2 regions of the Streptomyces sp. WG5 genome follow, and region 2 is predicted to be linked to the other one. Evidence: riboswitches for the same ligand, from Rfam matches in the RefSeq annotation. Region 2 holds a riboswitch; the other holds the start of a gene.
What was found. A riboswitch is a leader RNA that binds a small molecule or an ion and turns the genes downstream of it on or off. The one in region 2 is predicted to bind glycine.
Positions count from the first base shown of each region.

Region 1: linked by a shared signal. The riboswitch ahead of gcvP (aminomethyl-transferring glycine dehydrogenase) and the one ahead of gcvT (glycine cleavage system aminomethyltransferase GcvT) in region 2 are both predicted to bind glycine.

Region 1 covers NZ_JBNGGC010000019.1:148,818-159,931, reverse strand. The annotation lists gene ACP4IX_RS21800 (FHA domain-containing protein) at 1-301, shown strand, start outside; gene ACP4IX_RS21795 (MerR family transcriptional regulator) at 344-1,081, shown strand; gene ACP4IX_RS21790 (bifunctional nuclease family protein) at 1,166-1,639, shown strand; gene ACP4IX_RS21785 (MerR family transcriptional regulator) at 1,834-2,517, shown strand; gene ACP4IX_RS21780 (DNA polymerase IV) at 2,590-4,050, shown strand; gene ACP4IX_RS21775 (PRC-barrel domain-containing protein) at 4,267-4,644, opposite strand; glycine riboswitch at 4,782-4,877, shown strand; gene gcvP (aminomethyl-transferring glycine dehydrogenase) at 5,052-7,937, shown strand; gene ACP4IX_RS21765 (TOBE domain-containing protein) at 8,005-8,424, opposite strand; gene ACP4IX_RS21760 (ABC transporter ATP-binding protein) at 8,451-9,548, opposite strand; gene ACP4IX_RS21755 (ABC transporter permease) at 9,545-10,354, opposite strand; gene modA (molybdate ABC transporter substrate-binding protein) at 10,369-11,114, opposite strand, start outside.
Region 2 covers NZ_JBNGGC010000024.1:39,420-50,533, forward strand. The annotation lists gene ACP4IX_RS24205 (Uma2 family endonuclease) at 1-540, opposite strand, end outside; gene ACP4IX_RS24210 (L-serine ammonia-lyase) at 1,238-2,605, opposite strand; gene glyA (serine hydroxymethyltransferase) at 2,710-3,972, opposite strand; gene gcvH (glycine cleavage system protein GcvH) at 3,988-4,365, opposite strand; gene gcvT (glycine cleavage system aminomethyltransferase GcvT) at 4,515-5,651, opposite strand; glycine riboswitch at 5,691-5,806, opposite strand; glycine riboswitch at 5,807-5,901, opposite strand; gene ACP4IX_RS24230 (AAA family ATPase) at 6,082-6,750, shown strand; gene ACP4IX_RS24235 (enhanced serine sensitivity protein SseB) at 6,829-7,593, shown strand; gene ACP4IX_RS24240 (enhanced serine sensitivity protein SseB C-terminal domain-containing protein) at 7,782-8,579, shown strand; gene ACP4IX_RS24245 (ABC transporter permease) at 8,894-9,901, shown strand; gene ACP4IX_RS24250 (ABC transporter substrate-binding protein) at 9,972-11,114, shown strand, end outside.

The DNA of each region.
Region 1 (11,114 bases), on a different contig from region 2:
GGCGCTCCTCGTCGTGCGCCGTGGTCCGAACTCCGGCAGCCGCTTCCTGCTCGATGGCGAGCTGACCACCGCCGGACGTCATCCGCAGAGCGACATCTTCCTGGACGACGTGACGGTCTCGCGCCGCCACGTGGAGTTCCGCCGCAGTCCGGACGGCTCGTTCACGGTGGCCGACGTCGGCAGCCTGAACGGCACGTACGTCAACCGCGAGCGAATCGACCAGGTCGCCCTGTCGAACGGTGACGAGGTGCAGATCGGCAAGTACCGGCTGGTCTTCTACGCGAGCCAGCGGGGCTACTGACCGCCCCCGGGCATCCGCCCGGGGAACCTCCAGGGAAGGTCCATGCTTCGAACACCGAGCGGCGGTGCCGGGAACGGCGCCGCCGCCACGGACAGTGGGCTGATGAGCATCGGCACGGTGCTGAACGCACTGCGTGACGAGTTCCCCGACGTCACCATCTCCAAGATCCGTTTCCTGGAGTCGGAGGGCCTCGTGGAGCCGCGGCGGACCCCTGCCGGGTACCGCAAGTTCAGCGCCCACGACGTCGAGCGCCTCGGCCAGGTGCTGCGCATGCAGCGGGACCACTACCTGCCGCTGAAGGTGATCCGCGAGCACCTGGACGCCATGGAACGCGGTGAGGCCGTGCCGCTGCCGACGCTGACCCGACAGCGGGACGGGGAGTCCGTGCCGGAGATCGCCGAGGGACCCGTGGCGGCCCGGATCGGGCGGGAGGAGCTGCTCGCCGCGGCCGGAATCGGCGAGCAGGAGCTGCAGGAGTGGGAGTCGTACGGGCTTCTCGCCCCGCTGCCCGACGGGGGGTACGACGCCGAGGTGGTCACCGTGGCGTCGCTGGTGGTCCAGCTGGGGAAGTTCGGGATCGAGCCGCGGCACCTGCGGGTGATGAAGGCCGCCGCGGACCGGGAGGCCGGGCTCGTGGACCAGGTGGTGGCGCCGCTGAAGCGCCACCGCAACCCCCAGACCAGAGCACACGCGGAAGCCCGCACCAAGGAGCTGGCGGGGCTTGCGGTGAAGCTGCACGCGGCACTGGTGCAGTCCGCCCTCGGCGTGCGGCTGCCCTGAAGCCGGCCTGCTCGGGAACCCGTAACGCGCACCCGATCCCGGCCCGACTACCCAAATGTCCCGGGCACGGCCTAGGGTTGCTGTGTGAACGAGCTCGATGTCGTAGGTGTCCGGGTCGAGATGCCCTCCAACCAGCCGATCGTGCTGCTGCGCGAGGTGGGAGGCGACCGCTACCTCCCCATCTGGATCGGGCCGGGGGAGGCGACGGCGATCGCCTTCGCCCAGCAGGGCATGGCCCCCGCACGCCCGCTGACCCACGACCTGTTCAAGGACGTGCTGGAAGCCGTCGGCCAGGAGCTCACCGAAGTGCGCATCACCGACCTGCGGGACGGGGTCTTCTACGCCGAGCTGGTCTTCGCGAGCGGGGTCGAGGTGAGTGCCAGGCCGTCCGACGCCATAGCGCTGGCCCTGCGCACCGGAACACCGATCTTCGGCAGCGACACGGTGCTCGACGACGCCGGTATCGCCATCCCGGACGAGCAGGAGGACGAGGTCGAGAAGTTCCGCGAGTTCCTCGACCAGATCTCGCCCGAGGACTTCGGGACCAGCAACCAGTGAGGCGCGAGGGCCGAGGCGTTCCAGGGCGCCCGTAAGGCCCTCCTCCGGGCACATTCGGCTAGCCTTTCCCCGCGGTGGGGCACGCGAAACCACTCGTAGGGTGATTATCACTCGGCGTGCCGAGTGTGGCGATCGTTGACGCACCCGTGGTGACTGCCTACCGTCGAGGAGGCAGGTCAAGGACGGAGGTCGGCGTGAGAATCAGCGGCGACGGTACGGCTGGGGGTGGCCCCGGGCACAGCCTTGGGGCAAGCGGTCCGTACCCTCCCCCGAAATCTCGGCTCCGCGCGGGCGGGGGGTATCCCCACCACGGTGGCGCGGCCGAGGGCGTTCCGCAGCGACCGGCTGCCGTGCCGAGCAGCGGAGGGGCGACGTCCATGGCGTCCGAGCAGATCGGCTATCGCGGCCCGACGGCCTGCGCGGCCGCCGGTATCACCTACCGGCAGCTCGACTACTGGGCTCGCACGGGCCTCGTCGAGCCCTCCGTGCGGCCCGCACACGGGTCCGGGACGCAGCGTCTGTACAGCTTCCGCGACGTGGTCGTGCTGAAGATCGTCAAGCGCTTCCTCGACACCGGGGTGTCACTGCAGAACATCCGCACCGCCGTCCAGCATCTCAGGGAACGCGGCTTTCGTGACCTGGAGCGGATGACGCTGATGAGCGACGGCGCCACGGTCTACGAGTGCACCTCGCCCGACGAGGTGCACGCCCTGCTCCAGGGCGGGCAGGGCATCTTCGGCATCGCCGTCGGCGTGGTGTGGCGGGACGTCGAGAGCGCGCTGTCCCAGCTGCACGGGGAGCGGATCGACACGGGGGAGACCCTGGTCGGGCACAATCCGGCGGACGAGCTGGCGCGGCGGCGCAACCGGGCGGTCTGACACCGCCCCACGCGGGCGGGGTACGGGCAGCCGGGCGGGGCGTTGTCAGTGGCGTAGGGCAGCATCGGAGATGTGAGAACCGCGCCCACGATCCTGCATCTCGACATGGATGCCTTCTTCGCCTCGGTGGAGCAGGCGTCCAAGCCGAGTCTGCGCGGGAAGGCCGTGGTCGTGGGCGGCCTCGGCCCACGAGGTGTGGTCGCCACCTGCTCGTACGAGGCGAGGGTCTTCGGCGTGCACTCGGCGATGCCCATGGGCCAGGCCCGGCGGCTGGCACCCAACGCCGCGTACCTCGTCCCGCGCTTCGAGCTCTACCGGTCGATCAGCGAGCAGGTGATGCGGCTGCTGCGTGCGCTGTCGCCACTGGTCGAGCCGCTGAGCCTGGACGAGGCCTTCGTGGACCTGGAGGCCGGCGGGACGGCCTGGGACGCGGAGTCGGCCCGGCTGGCCGGCGCGAAGCTGCGCACGGACATCCGCACCGTCACCGGCCTCACCGGATCCGTGGGGCTCGCCGCCTCCAAGATGCTCGCCAAGATCGCCTCGGAGGAAGCCAAACCCGACGGGTTGGTACTGATCCCGCCGGGGACCGAGCGGGCGATGCTGGAGCCGATGACGGTGCGGACGCTGCCCGGTGTGGGACCGGCCACGGGAGACCACCTGCGGCGGGCCGGGATCACCACGGTCGGTGAGATCGCCGAGGCGGGGGAGGACGAGCTCGTGCGCCTGCTGGGGAAGGCGCACGGGCATGCCCTGTACGCCATGGCCCTGGCCCGTGACGAGCGGCCCGTGGTGGCCGAGCGGGAGACGAAGTCGGTGTCCGTCGAGGACACCTACGACGTGGACATCCACGACCGGTTGCGGGTCGGTGTGGAAGTCGGGCGGCTGGCCGACCGGTGCGTACGGCGGCTGCGCGCTTCCGGGCTGTCCGGGCGGACCGTCGTGCTCAAGGTGCGCAGGTACGACTTCTCCACGCTGACGCGCTCCGAGACCTTCCGGGGGCCCACGGACGATCCGGGAGTGGTGCGGGAGGCCGCGGCCCGGCTGCTGGACTCGGTGGACACCACGGGCGGCGTGCGGCTGCTCGGGGTCGGCGTCAGCGGGCTCGCCGACTACACGCAGGAGGACCTCTTCGCGCAGGCGGCGGGGGACCGGGCCGACGAGCCCGCCGAGGAACCCGATCCGGAGCCCGCCGCGGAGCACCGGCCGGCCCCCGCCGAGCGCCGGTGGCCGGCGGGGCACGACGTGCGGCACACGGAGTACGGGCACGGGTGGGTGCAGGGCAGCGGACTGGGGAGGGTCACCGTGCGGTTCGAGACGCCCTACTCGGGGACCGGCCGGGTACGGACCTTCCCGGTGGACGACCCGGACCTGACACCGGCGGATCCGCTGCCGCTGGTCGCGCCCGTGCCGCGAAGACCCGGGGCGTCAGGGCCGGCGGGCGCGGAGGACGGCCCGGACCTCGCTGCGGGCACCGACGCGCAGACCGGCCCGACGGGGTCCGCGCATCCTGCCGCCGGCCAGGGCCTGACGTGACGTGACGGCGTCTGAGCGGCACCGGCGAGGGGAGCCCGGGGGACCCGGCCGGAAGAGGGAAGGGAAGACGGAGGAGGGCGTCGGCGAGCGACGTCCGGGCCGGTGCGATGCTCCTGATGTCCTGCGGGCTGCGGACAAGGCGGTCGGAGCCCGTGTCTGCGCCATGGTCCTGCGGACCGGCCCGGGCGGGCGGCAGACCGCGGTGGGGCCGGGCCGTCAGCTCTCCTCCTTGCCTTGGCCCGCCAGCCTTCCGAAGTCGTGGTCGGGGAGCGGGGGAGGAGCGGCGACGTCGAGACCGTAGTGGTGGTAGAGCTGGAGTTCCTGTTCCGGCGAGAGATGGCGGCCGACGCCGAAGTCGGGAGCCTCCTTGATCAGAGCCCGGTCGAAGGGCACGCGCAGGGTGCCCTCGACCAGCTCGCTCGGCTCCAGGGGCACGAAGGCGTCCCTGCTGAACAGGCCGGTGCGTATGGCGGCCCACTCGGGGACCCCGGTGGCGTCGTCGAGATAGACCTCGTCGACAGTGCCGATCCGGGTGCCGTTGCAGTCGAACGCCTTGCGGCCGATCAGATTGCGCGGGTCGATGTCGGTACGCACGGGGCCCTCCATTGGGTCGCACTGGGCTCGTACACCAGCCGCCGAATCATCCGTAAGTACTACAAAAGAGCACATGTGGCCGGTCGGCCACTCGAAGTCCGTGCGGTGACCTCGCTGGTACGCTGGCAAACGGCTGCTGACCCCGTGCGGGAGAGTCCTCCGGTCCCCACCGGAGGCGCCGAAGGAGCAAATCCTCCCCGGAATCTCTCAGGCTCACGTACCGCACGGACGAGGTCACTCTGGAAAGCAGGGCGGAGTCAACGGCTTCCGCCCTCACCGACGGTGAAAGCCGGGAGAGCCCTCGGGCCCCCGGTGAAGCTCTCAGGTCGAGATGACAGAGGGGGAGGCCGTCCGGGTACCCGCGCCGTGGTGCCCCTCGAAGGTCGTCAGACCAGGAGGCCTCCGCAATGACCGCCCCTCGCACTCCGCTCTCCGAGCTCGAACAGGCAGCGCCGTTCGAGCAGCGCCACATCGGCCCCGACCATGAGGCCCGGGCCAAGATGCTCGCGCAGGTCGGCTACGGTTCGCTCGACGAGCTGACGGCCGCAGCAGTGCCGGATGTGATCAAGAACGCCGACGCGCTGGACCTGCCCGGAGCGCGCTCCGAGGCCGAGGTGCTGGCCGAGCTGCGCTCCCTGGCCGACCGCAACCAGGTCCTCGACTCCATGATCGGCCTCGGTTACCACGGCACCTTCACCCCGCCGGTCATCCTGCGCAACGTCATGGAGAACCCGGCCTGGTACACCGCGTACACGCCTTACCAGCCGGAGATCTCCCAGGGACGGCTCGAGGCCCTGCTGAACTTCCAGACCATGGTGGCCGAGCTCACCGGCCTGCCGACCTCCGGTGCCTCGCTGCTCGACGAGGGCACCGCCGCCGCCGAGGCCATGGCGCTCTCCCGGCGCATGGGCAAGAACAAGAAGGGCCTCTTCCTGGTCGACGCGGACGCCCTTCCGCAGACCATCGCCGTGATACGGACCCGCGCCGAGCCGACCGGCGTCGAGGTCGTCGTCGCCGACCTCGGCGAGGGCATCCCGGCCGAGGTCGCGGAGCGGGAGATCAACGGCGTCCTGATCCAGTACCCGGGTGCCTCCGGTGCCGTGCGCGACATCAAGCCGGTGATCGACCGGGCGCACGAGCTCGGCGCGCTCGTCACCGTCGCCGCCGACCTGCTCGCCCTCACCCTGCTCACCTCGCCCGGCGAGCTGGGTGCGGACATCGCCATCGGCACGACGCAGCGCTTCGGCGTGCCGATGGGCTTCGGCGGACCGCACGCCGGCTACATGGCCGTGCACGAGAAGTTCGCGCGCAGCCTGCCCGGCCGTCTCGTCGGCGTCTCCGTGGACGCCGACGGCAACAAGGCGTACCGCCTCGCCCTGCAGACCCGCGAGCAGCACATCCGCCGTGAGAAGGCCACCAGCAACATCTGCACCGCGCAGGTGCTGCTCGCCGTCATGGCCGGCATGTACGCCGTGTACCACGGGCCGGAGGGGCTGCGGGCCATCGCGCGCCGCACCCACCGGTACGCCACGGTCATCGCCGCCGGGCTCGCGGCCGGCGGCGTCGAGATCGTGCACGGCGCCTACTTCGACACGGTCACCACGCGGGTGCCCGGCCGGGCCGCCGAGGTCGTCCACGCCGCCCGCGAGAACGGCATCAACCTGCGCCTCGTCGACGCCGACCACGTGTCGTTCGCCTGCGACGAGACCACCACGCGCGCCCAGGCCGGCGGCGTGTGGAACGCCTTCGGCGTCGATGGCGACATCGAGGCGCTGGACGCGGCGGCCGAGGAGACGCTGCCCGAGGCCCGGCTGCGCACCGACGACTTCCTGTCCCACCCCGTCTTCCACCAGTACCGCTCCGAGACGGCCATGCTGCGCTACCTGCGCCGCCTCGCCGACCGTGACTACGCGCTGGACCGCGGCATGATCCCGCTGGGCTCCTGCACCATGAAGCTCAACGCGACCACCGAGATGGAGCCGGTGACGTGGCCGGAGTTCGGTGCCCTGCACCCCTTCGCGCCGGCCGAGCAGGCGCAGGGCTACCTCACGCTCATCCGTGAGCTGGAGGAGCGGCTCGCCGAGGTCACCGGGTACGACAAGGTCTCGCTCCAGCCGAACGCCGGGTCGCAGGGCGAGTTCGCCGGCCTGCTCGCCGTACGCGCCTACCACCGCGCCAACGGCGACGAGCAGCGCACCGTCTGCCTCATCCCGTCCTCCGCGCACGGCACCAACGCCGCCAGCGCGGTCATGGCCGGCATGAAGGTCGTCGTCGTCAAGACCGCCGAGGACGGCGAGATCGACGTCGAGGACCTGCGCGCCAAGATCGAGAAGCACCGCGACGAGCTGTCCGTGCTGATGATCACGTACCCCTCCACACACGGCGTCTTCGAGGAGCACGTCGCCGACATCTGCGCCCAGGTCCACGACGCCGGCGGCCAGGTCTACGTGGACGGCGCCAACCTCAACGCCCTGGTCGGCCTCGCCAAGCCCGGCCACTTCGGCGGTGACGTCTCGCACCTGAACCTGCACAAGACGTTCTGCATCCCGCACGGCGGCGGCGGTCCCGGCGTCGGCCCCGTGGCCGTACGGTCGCACCTGGCGCCGTACCTGCCCAACCACCCGCTGCAGCCCGCGGCCGGTCCGCAGACGGGCGTCGGTCCGATCTCGGCGGCGCCGTGGGGCTCGGCCGGCATCCTGCCGATCTCGTGGTCGTACGTCCGGCTGATGGGCGGCGAGGGGCTCAAGCGGGCCACGCAGGTGGCCGTGCTGTCCGCCAACTACATCGCCAAGCGCCTGGAGCCGCACTTCCCGGTGCTGTACACCGGCCCGGACGGGCTGGTCGCGCACGAGTGCATCATCGACCTGCGCCCGCTGACCAAGGCGACCGGCGTGAGCGTCGACGACGTCGCCAAGCGGCTGATCGACTACGGCTTCCACGCGCCGACGATGTCGTTCCCGGTGGCCGGCACGCTGATGATCGAGCCGACCGAGTCCGAGGACCTCGCCGAGCTGGACCGGTTCTGCGAGGCGATGATCGCCATCCGCGCGGAGATCGAGAAGGTCGGCTCCGGCGCCTGGTCCGCGGAGGACAACCCGCTGCGGGGCGCCCCGCACACCGCCGGTGCGCTGGGCGGAGACTGGGACCACGCGTACACGCGTGAGGAGGCCGTCTTCCCGGCCGGGGTGACCGCCGCCGACAAGTACTGGCCGCCGGTGCGCCGCATCGACCAGGCCTACGGTGACCGGAACCTCGTCTGCTCCTGCCCGCCGCTGGACGCGTACGAGGACTGAGCCCGCCCGTACGGGAGAGGCTCCGTGCAGGTCCGGTCCCGGGCCGCACGGAGCCTCTCGCCGTGTCTCACACGGTCGTGAGCGACACCTCCGTCGACTTGACCAGCGCGACCACGGGGACCCCCACGGACAGGCCCAGGTCGTCGGCGGCCTCCTTGGTGATCACCGCGGTCAGTTCGGCGCCCTCCACGGCGACCCGCACGGAGGCCATCGCGTCGCCGGTGGTGAGTGCGGTGACCGTGCCGGGCAGCCGGTTGCGGATGGACAGGCCCTCGACACGGCCGGTCGCCACCGACACCTCCGTCGCCTTCACCAGGGCGCGGACGGCGGTGCCCGCGGCGAGGGAGAGGTCCTCGGCGGCCTCCCGGGTGATCGCCGCGGTGAGGTCCTGGCCGCCCACGAGGCGGACCCGGACCGTCGCCATGGCCTCGCCCGGGGTGACGGCGGTGACGGTGCCGGGGAGCTGGTTGCGGATGCTCAGGCTCATGGAGGCACCGTAGCCCGGCGGAGGAGCTATGCCGGGTATGCGTGGGTCTGCGTCGCCTTGACCGTCGCCCACACCGGCGCGCCCGGGTGGAGGCCGAGCTCGGCCGCGGCGACCGTGGTGAGGTCGGCGGCGAGCGGGAGTCCGCCGGTGAGGTCCACGCGGATCTGGTCGCCGTGGGTCTCCAGGCCCGCGACCTCGCAGCGCCACAGGTTGCGGGCGCTGGAGCCGGTGGGGCGTTGCCCGTACAGGGTCACGGCGCCCGGTGGGAACGCCACGAAGACCGGCCCGGAGAGGTCCTCGGTGGTGGTGATGACGGGACCGGCGTCGAGCCGCACGGTGTGGCCGTCGGCCCGGCCGCGGTACAGGTTCAGGCCGACCAACCGGGCGATGTAGTCCGTGCGGGGCCGGCGGGCGATGTCGGCGGGGCCGCCCTGCTGGACGACCCTGCCCTGCTCGACGACGACGAGCCGGTCGGCGAGCACCATGGCGTCCAGCGGGTCGTGGGTGACGAGCACGGCGACGGCCTCGAACTCGGTCAGGTGGCGGCGGAGCTGGGCGCGGACCTCCAGGCGGGTCCGGGCGTCCAGTGCCGCGAGGGGCTCGTCCAGGAGCAGCAGCCGGGGGTTGGTGGCCAGGGCGCGGGCGAGTGCGACGCGCTGGGCCTGGCCGCCGGAGAGGCGGCGTGGTTTGGCCCCCGCGTGGCCGGCGAGACCCATGCGGTCCAGCCAAACGGCGGCCTGCGCCCGGGCCTCGGCCTTGCTGGCGCCCCGGCAGCGCGGCCCGAATGCCACGTTGTCGAGCGCGGTCAGGTGGGGGAAGAGCAGGTAGTCCTGGAAGACCACGCCGACCGGGCGGGACTCGGGCGGCGTGCGGTCCAGAGCGGCACCGTCGAGGCAGAGGTGACCGTCGGTGAGCGGGGCCAGGCCGGCGAGCGCGCGCAGGGCGGTGGTCTTGCCGGCGCCGTTGGGACCGAGCAGGGCGACGACGTCGCCGGGCGCGGCGGTCAGCGCGACGTCCAGGTGGAAGGTGCCGCGGTCCACGACGAGGCGGGCGTCGAGGCCGGCGCCCGGGGTGCGTCCGCCGGTGGGTTCCGTTGTGGTGGCCGGTTCGTCGGTGCCGGTCATGATGCCCTCATCCAGCGGTCCCGGAGCCCGGCCAATACGGCGATGGAGACGACCAGCAGCACCAGGCTGAGGGCGATCGCCGCCGCCGGGTCGTTCTGCAGGGCGAGATACACCGCCAGCGGCATGGTCTGGGTGCGGCCCGGGAAGTTGCCCGCGAACGTGATCGTCGCCCCGAACTCGCCCAGCGCCCGTGCCCACGCCAGGACGGCCCCCGCCGCGACGCCCGGCGCGATCAGCGGCAACGTGACCCGGCGGAACGCCGTGAAGCGCGACGCGCCCAGCGTCGTGGCGGCCTCCTCGAAGCGCGGGTCGGCGGCGCGCAGGGTGCCCTCCACGCTGATCACCAGGAACGGCATCGCCACGAACGTCTCCGCGAGGATCACACCCGTCGTCGTGAACGGCAGCGTGATCCCGAACCACGCGTCCAGCCACCGCCCGACGACGCCGTTGCGCCCGAACGCCAGCAGGAGCGCCACGCCGCCCACCACCGGGGGCAGCACCAGGGGCAGCGTCACCAGGGCGCGCACGAAGCCCCGGCCGGGGAACTCCGTGCGGGCCAGCAGCCAGGCCAGCGGCACACCGACGACCAGGCTCAGCGCGGTCGCCGACGTGGCGCACAGCAGCGACAGCCGCAGGGCCTGCCACACCTCCGGGCTGGTCAGCTGGTCGGGCAGGCCGCTCCACGGCGCCCGTACCAGCAGGGCGATCAGCGGCAGCAGCAGGAACGCCAGGCCGACGAGGGCGGGTACCAGCAGGGGGACCGGCACCGTGCGGGCGCCGGTCCCGGGCACGTGGCGCTTCTTCACGGCGTGGCGCTTCTTCACGGCGTGCGGAACCCGGCCCCGGTCAGCACCCGCCGGCCCTCGGCTGACTTCACCATGTCGATGAACGCCTTCGCCGCGCGGGCGTTGGGAGCCTCCTCGAGGAGGGCGATCGGGTAGTCGTTGACGGCCTCGGCCGACTCGGGGAAGTCCACGCCCGTCACCTTGTCGCCGGCCGCCCTCACATCGGTCCGGTAGACGACGGCGGCGTCGGCCTCCTTCAGTTCGACCTTGGTCAGGGCGGCCTTGACGTCCTGCTCGTACGAGACGGGGGTGAGCTCCAGGCCGGCGGCCGCCAGCGCCTGCCGGGTCGCGGCGCCGCACGGCACGGACGTGTCGCACAGCACGACCTTGAGGCCGGGCCCGGTGAGGTCCTCGAGGGAGGAGATCCTGTCCGGGTTGCCCGGCAGGGTGGCGATCTCCAGTTGGTTGCGCACGAAGGTGGTCGGGGCGCCGGCCGTGGCCCCGGCGTCGGTGACGGTGGCCATCGTCCTCGGACTGGCGGAGGCGAACACGTCCGCCGGGGCGCCGCTGGTGATACTGGCGGCGAGGGTGTCGCTGCCGGCGAAGTTGAAGGTGACCTCGGTGCCCGGGTGCTGCTTCTCGAACGTCTCGCCGAGCGCCGTGAAACTCTCCTTGAGCGAGGCGGCGGCGAAGACGGTGACCTGGCCGGAGACCTTGGAGGACGACGAGGAGCCGGCGGAGCCCGGACCCGTGTCCGAGCCGGAGGACGACGAGCACGCGC
Region 2 (11,114 bases):
GGGCTCCGGGTCCGGCAGGGGGAGTTCGTCGAGGTCGAGGGTGAAGGTGCGGCCGTCGGCCAGGGGGATGGGGAGCTTGCCTGTGCCGTATGCGCGGGTGTGGGCGGTGCTGTAGCCGCTGGAGGTGGGCTCGGTGTGCAGGGCGACTTCCCGGGCGTAGGGATCCACGACGAGGTAGACGGGGATGCCGTACCGGCCGTACTTGGCGGTGCAGTCGTCGTAATCCTTGCGTGCCGAGGACGTGGAGACGACCTCCGAGATCAACAGGACGTCCTCGAAGCTGTAGCGCTTGCCCTCCTTGCGCGCGTCCTCGCGCAGGATGGCCAGGTCGGGGGCGGAGTGCTCGTCGGCGGGGAAGTCGATGTAGACGTCCGAGGTGACCTTCGCATGACGGCCGAGGGCGAGAGAGTCGATCTGCATCGACCTGATCGTGCTGGAGTGCTCTTCGCTCTGCGGGGTCATGATGATCTTTCCGTCGGCGCCGAAGAACACCACGTATCCCGCGGGGAACTCGGTGTGCGTGATCGCGTCGACACTCATGGACGGTACTCCTTCCCGTGTGCCGTCATGATACGGCGGGCAGAGCCGTCCCACGGGTGGACTTCCATGACGTGCGCGCACTATAGGGGGAACCGGTCCGCACGAGCGGCGGGTAGGAAATCGTCGGGCGGCGTGTACCGCGCGGCACGGCGATGTGTACTGCTGCGGGGATGTCGTCGATCAGCTCATGCCGGGCCAGGGAGGATTCACCGCACAAGACGGCGCGAGGGGCCCGTGCGCACGCGGCCAGCAGATCAGCGTGCGCCGTTTCCGGGGCGTCTGCCCGCCGGTACACCCCACGGGACAGTTCGTCTGTCTCCCCTCCGTGACCAAGTGCGCCGGATAGGGAGGGGAGAGCAGGGCCTGTCGCGCCTGCGCCGTCGTGAATGTGGGGGAGAGGCCGGCCAGCCGCTGCTTCAAGCGCGGGTTTTCCGCAGAGTTCGTATATCGAATGGCACCCCTTGAGCGGGGGTAAGGGATCGATTCGATACATCAGCTGGTGGGTGATCGGCACATCCGGCGTTGATCACGTGCCGCGAACCTGCAGGTCAAAAGCCCCTTCCAGGGGGGATGTCCCAGGGACTTCTCAGGACTTTCACGCCTGTCACATGGACTTCCCAGGGACTTTCCGCCGCGTGAACAGGGAAGGCCCTGACAGCGCTGAAAGATGCGAACGCGCTGGTCAGAGCCCATCTGGCTAGCACTCGATGATGTTCACCGCCAGCCCGCCCCGCGCCGTCTCCTTGTACTTCACCGACATGTCCGCGCCGGTCTCCTTCATGGTCTTGATGACCTTGTCGAGGGACACCTTGTGCGAGCCGTCACCGCGCATCGCCATCCGCGCCGCCGTGACCGCCTTGACCGCGGCCATGCCGTTGCGCTCGATGCACGGGATCTGGACGAGGCCGCCGACCGGGTCGCAGGTCAGGCCGAGGTTGTGCTCCATGCCGATCTCGGCGGCGTTCTCCACCTGCTCCGGCGTGCCGCCCAGCACCTCGGCGAGCGCGCCGGCCGCCATGGAGCAGGCGGAGCCGACCTCGCCCTGGCAGCCGACCTCGGCGCCGGAGATGGAGGCGTTCTCCTTGAAGAGCATGCCGATGGCGCCCGCGGCCAGGAGGAAGCGGACCACGCCGTCCTCGTCGGCGCCCGGGACGAAGTTCATGTAGTAGTGCAGGACCGCCGGGATGATGCCCGCCGCGCCGTTCGTCGGGGCGGTGACGACCCGGCCGCCGGCCGCGTTCTCCTCGTTCACGGCCATGGCGTAGAGGGTGATCCACTCCATCGCCAGGGCCAGCGGGTCGCCCTCGGAGCGCAGCTTGCGCGCGGTGTTGGCGGCGCGGCGGCGGACCTTGAGGCCGCCCGGCAGGATGCCCTCGCGGGACATGCCGCGGTCGACGCACGCCCGCATGACGCGCCAGATCTCCAGCAGGCCCTCGCGGATCTCGTCCTCGTCGCGCCAGGCCCGCTCGTTCTCCAGCATCAGGGCGGAGATGGACAGGCCCGTCTCCCGGGCCAGCCGCAGCAGCTCGTCGCCGGTGCGGAAGGGGTACTTCAGCACCGTGTCGTCGAGCACGATGCGGTCCGCGCCCACCGCCTCCTCGTCGACGACGAAGCCGCCGCCGACCGAGTAGTACGTCTTCGAGAGCACTTCCGCGCCGGCCGCGTCGTACGCCCACAGCGTCATGCCGTTGGCGTGGTACGGGAGGGCCTTGCGGCGGTGCAGCACCATGTCGTCGTCGTAGGCGAAGGCGATCCCGCGCTCGCCGAGGAGGCGGAGGCGGCCCGAGGCTTTGATCGTCTCGACGCGTTCGTCCGCCGTCTCCACGTCCACCGTGCGCGGCGAGTCGCCCTCCAGGCCGAGCAGCACCGCCTTGGGCGTGCCGTGGCCGTGGCCGGTGGCGCCGAGCGAGCCGTACAGCTCGGCGCGGACCGAGGCGACGGAGCCGAGCAGCTCCTCGTTGCGCAGGCGGCGGGCGAACATACGGGCCGCGCGCATCGGGCCGACCGTGTGGGAGCTCGACGGGCCGATGCCGATCGAGAACAGGTCGAAGACCGAGATGGCCACGGGGACTCCTCAGAACGGGGGTGGTGCAGAGGGTGGTGCTTGGTCGGGGTGGGACGCGCCGCGCCCGCTTGTGGCGGGCACGGCGCACCTGAACACGCGGGGTGCTACGCGTTCAGACCCGGGTACAGCGGGTGCTTGTCGGCCAGGGCCTTCACCCGGGCCTTGAGGGCCTCGGCGTCGTAGGACGGCTTCAGCGCCTCGGCGATCACGTCCGCGACCTCGGCGAAGTCCTCGGCCGTGAAGCCTCGGGTCGCCAGGGCCGGCGTACCGATGCGCAGACCGGAGGTCACCATCGGCGGACGCGGGTCGTTCGGGACGGCGTTGCGGTTGACCGTGATGCCGACCTCGTGGAGGCGGTCCTCGGCCTGCTGCCCGTCCAGCTCGGAGTCGCGCAGGTCGACCAGGACCAGGTGGACGTCCGTGCCGCCGGTCAGGACGGAGACGCCCGCCGCCTTCGCGTCGTCCTTCACCAGGCGCTCGGCGAGGATGCGGGCGCCCTCCAGCGTACGACGCTGGCGCTCCTTGAAGTCCTCGCTCGCGGCGACCTTGAAGGCGACGGCCTTGGCGGCCACCACGTGCTCCAGCGGGCCACCCTGCTGACCGGGGAAGACGGCGGAGTTGATCTTCTTGGCCAGCTCGGCCGTGGAGAGGATCACACCGCCGCGCGGTCCGCCCAGCGTCTTGTGGGTGGTCGTGGTGACGACGTGGGCGTGCGGCACCGGGTTCGGGTGCAGGCCCGCCGCGACCAGACCGGCGAAGTGCGCCATGTCGACCATCAGGTACGCGCCGACCTCGTCGGCGACCTTGCGGAACGCGGCGAAGTCCAGCTGACGGGGATAGGCCGACCAGCCGGCCACGATCAGCTTCGGCTTGGTCTCCTTGGCGAGGCGCTCCACCTCGGCCATGTCGACCTGGCCGTCGTCGCCGACGTGGTACGGGACGACGTCGTAGAGCTTGCCGGAGAAGTTGATCTTCATGCCGTGGGTCAGGTGCCCGCCGTGGGCGAGGTTCAGACCCATGATCGTGTCGCCGGGCTTGAGCAGCGCGAACATCGCCGCCGCGTTGGCCTGGGCGCCCGAGTGCGGCTGCACGTTGGCGTGCTCGGCGCCGAAGAGCGCCTTGACCCGGTCGATGGCGATCTGCTCGACCACGTCGACGTGCTCGCAGCCGCCGTAGTAGCGGCGGCCGGGGTAGCCCTCGGCGTACTTGTTGGTGAGGACCGAGCCCTGGGCCTCCATGACCGCGACCGGCGCGAAGTTCTCGGAGGCGATCATCTCGAGGGTGGACTGCTGGCGGTCCAGCTCGGCGTCGACGGCGGCGGCGACGTCGGGGTCGAGCTCGTGCAGGGGGGTGTTCAGAAGCGACATGCGGTCCGTGACTCCTCAGCCGGCGGTGAAGGCGGTGTACTCGTCGGCGGAGAGCAGGTCGGCCGGCTCGTCCGTGATCCGCACCTTGAACAGCCAGCCGCCCTCGAAGGGCGCGCTGTTCACCAGCGACGGGTCGTTGACGACGTCCTCGTTGACCTCGGTGACCTCACCGGACACGGGGGAGTACAGGTCGGAGACCGACTTGGTGGACTCCAGTTCGCCGCAGGTCTCGCCCGCGGTCACCGAGTCGCCGACCTCGGGGAGCTGGACGAAGACGACGTCACCGAGCGCGTTGGCCGCGTGCTCCGTGATGCCGACCGTCGAGGCGCCGTCCTCGGCGTCCGACAGCCACTCGTGCTCCTTGCTGTAACGCAGCTGCTGGGGGTTGCTCATGGCCTGAATTCTCCTGTACGCGGGGGAGTGCTGGTGACGGGGGGCTGCTGGTGAGGGGGCTGCTGAAACCGCTGGTGAGCAGCGAGGACACGCTCGGGGCGACGAGGACACGCGCGGGGCGACGAGGACGCCGCCGTCCGCCCGGGTGTCTACTTCTGCCGCTTGTAGAACGGCAGCGCGACGACCTCGTACGGCTCGTGGCTGCCCCGGATGTCCACGCCCACACCCGCGGTGCCGGGTGCCGCGTGCGCGGGGTCGACGTACGCCATGGCGATCGGCTTGCCCAGCGTCGGGGACGGCGCCCCGGAGGTGACCTCGCCGACGACCTCGCCGCCGCCGGCGACGACCTGGTACCCGGCGCGCGGCACCCGGCGGCCCTCGGCGACCAGGCCGACCAGGACGCGGGGCGGGTTCTGCTCGGCCCGGGAGGCGGCCTCGGTCAGCGCGGCGCGCCCCACGAAGTCGCCCTCCTTCTCGAACTTCACCACCCGGCCGAGCCCGGCGTCGAAGGGCGTCAGCGCGGTCGACAGCTCGTGCCCGTACAGCGGCATGCCCGCCTCCAGGCGGAGCGTGTCCCGGCAGGACAGTCCGCACGGGACCAGCCCGGCGCCCTCGCCCGCCCGGGTCAGCGCCTGCCACAGCCCGACGGCGTGCTCCGGCTTCACGAACAGCTCGAAGCCGTCCTCGCCGGTGTAGCCGGTGCGCGCGATGAGCGCCGGGACGCCGGCCACGGTGCCGGGAAGACCGGCGTAGTACTTCAGGCCGTCCAGGTCGGCGTCGGTCAGCGAGGCGAGGATCGCCGGGGACTCGGGGCCCTGCACGGCGAGCAGCGCGTAGGCGTCGCGGTCGTCGCGCACCTCGGCGTCGAAGCCGGCCGAGCGCTCGGTCAGCGCGTCCAGCACCACCTGGGCGTTGGAGGCGTTGGCGACCACCATGTAGTGAGAAGGAGCGGCCTCGGTCTCGCCCAGCCGGTAGACGATCAGGTCGTCCAGGATGCCGCCGTCCTCGCGGCAGATCATGGTGTAGCGGGCGCGGCCCGGCTTCACGCTGCCGATGTTGCCGACCAGCGCGAAGTCCAGCAGATCGGCGGCCTGGGGGCCGGTGACCGTGATCTCGCCCATGTGGGAGAGGTCGAAGAGTCCGGCCCGGGTGCGCACCGCGACGTGCTCGTCCCGCTCGGAGCCGTAGCGCAGGGGCATGTCCCAGCCGGCGAAGTCGGTCATCGTCGCGCCCAGCGCCCGATGCGTGGCATCGAGCGCGGTACGGCGGAGTTCGGTACTGCTCATCGGTCGTTCGTCTCCCAGGACAGGACGTGGCGAGGTCGGTCCTCCCCATCTGTCATCGGAACCTGAGAGGTTCGTCACGGCCACCGGAGCGCGGTGGCCGGGACTTGCACCTTGGGTGGGGCAGCCGTCGAACGGCGCCCGCTTTTCAGATGTGCCTCGCCCGCGCGGTAACGGGGCCTGAGAGATTCAAGGGAGGGACTTGCTCCTTCGGCGCCCCGGCGACGGCCGGGGACTCTCCCGCGCGGATTCAAACGGCCGGTATGCAGTTGGCGCCGCCATCATTGCACGCCCCGCCGACCCGTGGGCAGACCGATATCTGTAACCGGCTTGTGGCAGTCAGCGCACGAAAACGCGAGACCTGCGCATTACCTTCTCTTTACACTCGACGGGGATGGGAACTCGTGAACCGCCCCAGGGGAGGACGATCACGGTGAACAGGACCACGGCGTACGCCACCACCTCCGGTCTCGCGCTGCCAGAGCAGCCCGTCGCCCCGGCACCCCAGGCGTGCGCCGAACTGCCCGCACCGGTCGTCCGCGACCTGCGGGACCGGGACGGCCACAGCCCGCACGCCCTGCTCTTCGGACCCCGGGACCTGGTGGTGATCACCGGCCTGCCCGGCAGCGGGAAGTCCACGCTGATGGAGCGCACCGTGCGCGGACTGCGCATCGACTCCCAGGACACCCGGGACCGCTGGGACCGACGCATGCCGCGCTTCGTGCCGTACGGGCTCTACCGCCCCCTCGTCCGCCTCGCCCACTACGCCGGACTGCGCAGGGCCCTGCGCTCCGGCGAGGGCGTCGTCGTGCACGACTGCGGCACCCAGGCCTGGGTGCGCGGCTGGCTGGCCCGCGAGGCCCGCCGCCGCGACGGCACGCTCCACCTGCTGCTGCTCGACGTCGAGGCCGACGAGGCCCTGGCCGGCCAGCGCGAGCGCGGCCGGGGCGTGTCGCGGTACGCGTTCCTGCGGCACCGCGCGGCCAACACCCGCCTGCTGCGCGCGGTGACCGAGGGCACCCTGCCCGCCGGCTGCACCTCGGCGGTCCTCCTGGACCGGGCGGCGGCGAACACGCTCCGCCGTATCGCCTTCACCGGGTGACGCACCGTAGGGCCGCGGGGCCGAACGGGTTAGCCTTTCCGTCACAGCAGCGGTACCAGGCAGGCGGTAGGTAGGCAGATGGACGTCCCGGCACAGGCGCACCACCCGCACGGCGGGTGGCCCGGCAACGAGCTGGAGGAGGTGCTGTCCGCCTCGCTCGGAGTGCCGGGCGCCGGCGGCCGGATCGTGGAGGTGCTCGGCCGCAGCTTCCTGTGGATACCCCTGCCGAACGGCGGCGGCCCGCACAGCGGCCCCCTCGACCTGCCCTCCCTGGAGATCGACGGCCAGGCCTACGTACCGGTCTTCAGCTCCGAGGAGCAGCTCCGCCAGGTGGCCGGCGCGCAGATGGCGTACACCGTCGCCCCCGCCGCGGAGTTCGCCCGCGGCCTCCCCCCTCAGGTCGGCATCGCCGTCAACCCGGACGGCACGGTCGGCATCCCGCTGCCGCCGCCGGCGGTGGCCGAGCTGTGCCGGGCCGGCCGCACCCCGCTGGACGGGCCCGCGTCCGGCGGCCGGGTCCGCCTCTTCGAACCGGACTGGCAGGACGACCCGGTGGACTTCCTGGCCGCCGCCTCCGCCGAGTTCACCGCGATCGGTGTCGTCCGCACCGCCCGCCGCTGCATGGCCGCCGTCGAGACCGCCGACCCCGTCATGTTCGTCGGCGTCGAACTCACCCACTGGGAGGGTGACGCCCGCGCCCTCCCCCTGGACGCCCTGGGCCGGGCCCTGACCAGGGCTCCCCTGAAGTGCCAGGTCAACCTGGTCCTCCTGGAGGCGGCCCAGGACCCGGTCTGCGACTGGATGCGGACCCATGTCCGCCCCTTCTACGACCGCGACGTGTGAGCGCCGCCGAGGAGGACGTGCGTGCGGCGCTAGCCGTACCGATGTGCGGCTCCGCCGCAGGGGTGCGACGAGCCGCAACCGAACCCGCACCCGTCGGCGGACAGCGCGCCCGAGCTCATGGCCGCCCCCTGTCCGCGGAGCCTTAAGCTGGTTCCACGACCGGGGAACTTCTCGAAGGGGCGATACGCGTGAGCGCCAGCGGCACCACGACCGGACAGGTCGAGCACATGCTGCGCCAGGTGACGCCCGGGCGCTACGACGCCTACGAGGCCCTGCTGCGCGCGCTCGCCACCCCCACATCCGGCCAGATCTGGATGCTGCTCTGGCACGGCCAGGCCGGCTCCCCCGACGCCCAGTACGGGAACATGGAGGTCGACGGCTACGGCTACGCGCCCTGCGTGACCTCCGCCCAGGAACTGTCGGCCAGCGGCTGGAACCGGTCGTACGAAGTGGTCGACGGCCTGGAAGTGGCCCGCGCCCTCTACCCGGACCACTACGGCCTGTGGCTCAACCCGCACGCCCCCGGCGGCGGTGTCGGCATCCCGTGGCTCGACCTGCGCCGCATCGCCTCCGGCCTGGACCGCCAGCCGGCGGGCCCCCTGCGCCTGTCCGAACCGGCCATCGAGGTCCCCCAGTTCTACGCCCTGCTCGCCCAGAACGCCCACCGCACCCCGGCGGTCCGCGCGCTGCGCCGCGCCTGGGTGCAGCCGGCGCTGGGCGCGCCGTACCTCGCCATCGGTCTCGACGTGTACGACACCTCCCCGCCGGCCGTCGACGCGGTGCGCGCGATGATGCAGCAGTCCGTCGGCGCGGTGCCGGACGGGCTGCCGGTGTCGACGGTGGCGATGACCGACGCCCACGATCCGGTCGCCATGTGGCTACGTGCCCACGCCCGCCCGTTCTACGACCGCGAGGCCCACGTGGCCGCCCCCGCCCAGGCGCCGGCGGGCGGGTACGGATACCCTCCGGCCGGGGGACGGTACTGACCGTCGCGGGGCCGGTTCCGCCGGTGCCGGGGGAGATCTTCGCGCGTAGACGAGGGCGTAAGGTCCCGTCTCGTCCTCGATGCCCCAACTCGTCCGCGTCCGGCCCCCGTTACCCAGTGTCCGGATAACGGAACACCTCAAACAGCATCACGGTTGCGCATCCATTCCCCTTCAAGTCTGGCTACAGATCGCCAAAGCGTTGAAGACTCCCGAAACGAGGGGTGATTGCCTGCCCCTGTGTACGACGGACTGATCACGCCGCTACAGCGGCAAGTGCGGGCCGGCTACCGCCGGTTGAGAGGGGTCCCTGCCAGATGACGGCACCATTGCACGAGCCGACCGCGGAAGCGGCCCCAAGTGCTGCCGAGGAAGCGGCGGTTGCCGGCGCCGACGCCAAGGCGGTACAGGGACGTTCCCTGGGCCGGATCGCCTGGGAGCGCCTGAAACGGGACAAGCTGGCCCTGACGGGCGGCGTCGTGGTACTCGCCCTCATCGTGATCGCGGTGCTCGCACCCCTGATCACCTCCCTCTACGGGCAGGAGCCCAACGCCTTCAACGAGGACAAGATCGACCCGCTGTTCGGCACCCCCACGGGGTCCCTGGGCGGGATCAGCGGCGAGCACTGGCTGGGCGTCGAACCGGTCAACGGCCGCGACGTCTTCGCCCGCATCGTCCACGGTGCCCGGATCTCGCTGCTCGTCGGCTTCCTGTCCGCGATGGTCGCCGTGGTCATCGGCACCGTCCTGGGTGTCCTGGCCGGCTTCTTCGGCGGCTGGGTCGACGCCCTCATCAGCCGGATCATGGACGGCCTGCTGGCCTTCCCGCAGCTGCTGTTCATCATCGCGCTGGTCTCCGTCATGCCCGACAACATGCTGGGACTGAGCGGCACGGGCGTGCGACTGCTCATGATGATCCTGGTCATCGGCTTCTTCGGCTGGCCCTACATCGGCCGTGTGGTCCGCGGCCAGACGCTCTCGATGCGTGAACGCGAGTACGTCGAGGCGGCCCGGTCCCTGGGAGCCGGACGGTTCTACATCCTGTTCAAGGAACTGCTGCCCAACCTGGTGGCGCCGATCATCGTGTACACCACGATGATGATCCCCACCAACATCCTCACCGAGGCGGCGCTCAGCTTCCTGGGCGTGGGCGTCAAGCCGCCCACCTCGTCCTGGGGGCAGATGCTCTCGAGCGCGATCGACTACTACAAGTCGGATCCCATGTACATGGTGGTTCCCGGTGTGGCGATCTTCATCACCGTTCTTGCCTTCAACCTCTTCGGCGACGGCGTGCGTGACGCGCTGGACCCGAAGGGCTCCCGCTGACCTGCCGTACCGGCAAGCGACCCGTGGCACCTGCACGGGGTCTCTCATCTAATCCGGAGGATCCGAGATCGTGACTACCCAACGCACCTCAGGGCGGCGCAAGCAGGCTTTGGCCGCTGCCGCAGTGGTCGCCGCGCTGCTGACCACGGCGGCGTGCGGCGGCGGCGGAGACGACAGCAGCGGCGGCGGCTCGAAGAACGGCGCGGCCAAGTTCGACGCGGCCAACAACAAGGTCCTTCAGGCCTCCGAGGCCAAGAAGGGCGGCACGCTGAAGTTCGCGAGCACGCAGGACGCCGACTCGTGGGACACCACGCGCGGTTACTACGGCTTCATGTGGAACTTCTCCCGCTACTACAGCCGCCAGCTCGTCACGAACAAGACGGAGCCGGGCGCCGCCGGAGCGCAGGTCACCCCCGACCTCGCCACCGGGCTCGCCAAGGTCTCGGACGACGGTAAGACCTACACGTACACCCTGCGTGAGGGCGTCACCTGGGAGGACGGCAAGCCGATCACCTCCAAGGACGTCAAGTACGGCATCGAGCGCGTCTGGGCCCAGGACGTGCTGTCCGGCGGTCCGGTCTACCTGAAGGACGTCCTGGACCCCAAGGGTGAGTACCCCGGTCCCTACAAGGACCCGTCGAAGGACAAGCTCGGTCTGAAGGCGATCGAGACCCCCGACGACAAGACCATCGTCTTCAAGCTGCCGCAGGCCAACTCGGACTTCGAGGAGATGCTGGCGCTGACCTCGGCGTCCCCGGTCCGCCAGGACAAGGACACCAAGTCCAAGTACGGCCTGCGCCCGTTCTCCTCGGGCCCGTACAAGTTCGAGTCCTACAACCCGGGCAAGGACCTCACCCTGGTCCGCAACACCGAGTGGAAGCAGGAGTCGGACCCGGTCCGCAAGGCGTACCCGGACAAGATCACGATCAAGTTCTTCTCCAACGCCAACGACCTGGACGCCCGCCTGATCGCCGGCGACTACGACCTGGACCTGGCCCAGACCGGTCTGTCCCCGCAGGGCCGCACCACCGCCCTGCAGGAGCACAAGGGCAACCTGGACAACCCGGTCTCGGGTTACATCCGGTACGCGTCCTTCCCGCAGAACGTGAAGCCGTTCGACAACGTCCACTGCCGCAAGGCCGTGCTCTACGGGGCCGACCACGTCTCGCTGCAGACCGCGCGCGGCGGCCCGGTCGCCGGTGGCGACATCGGC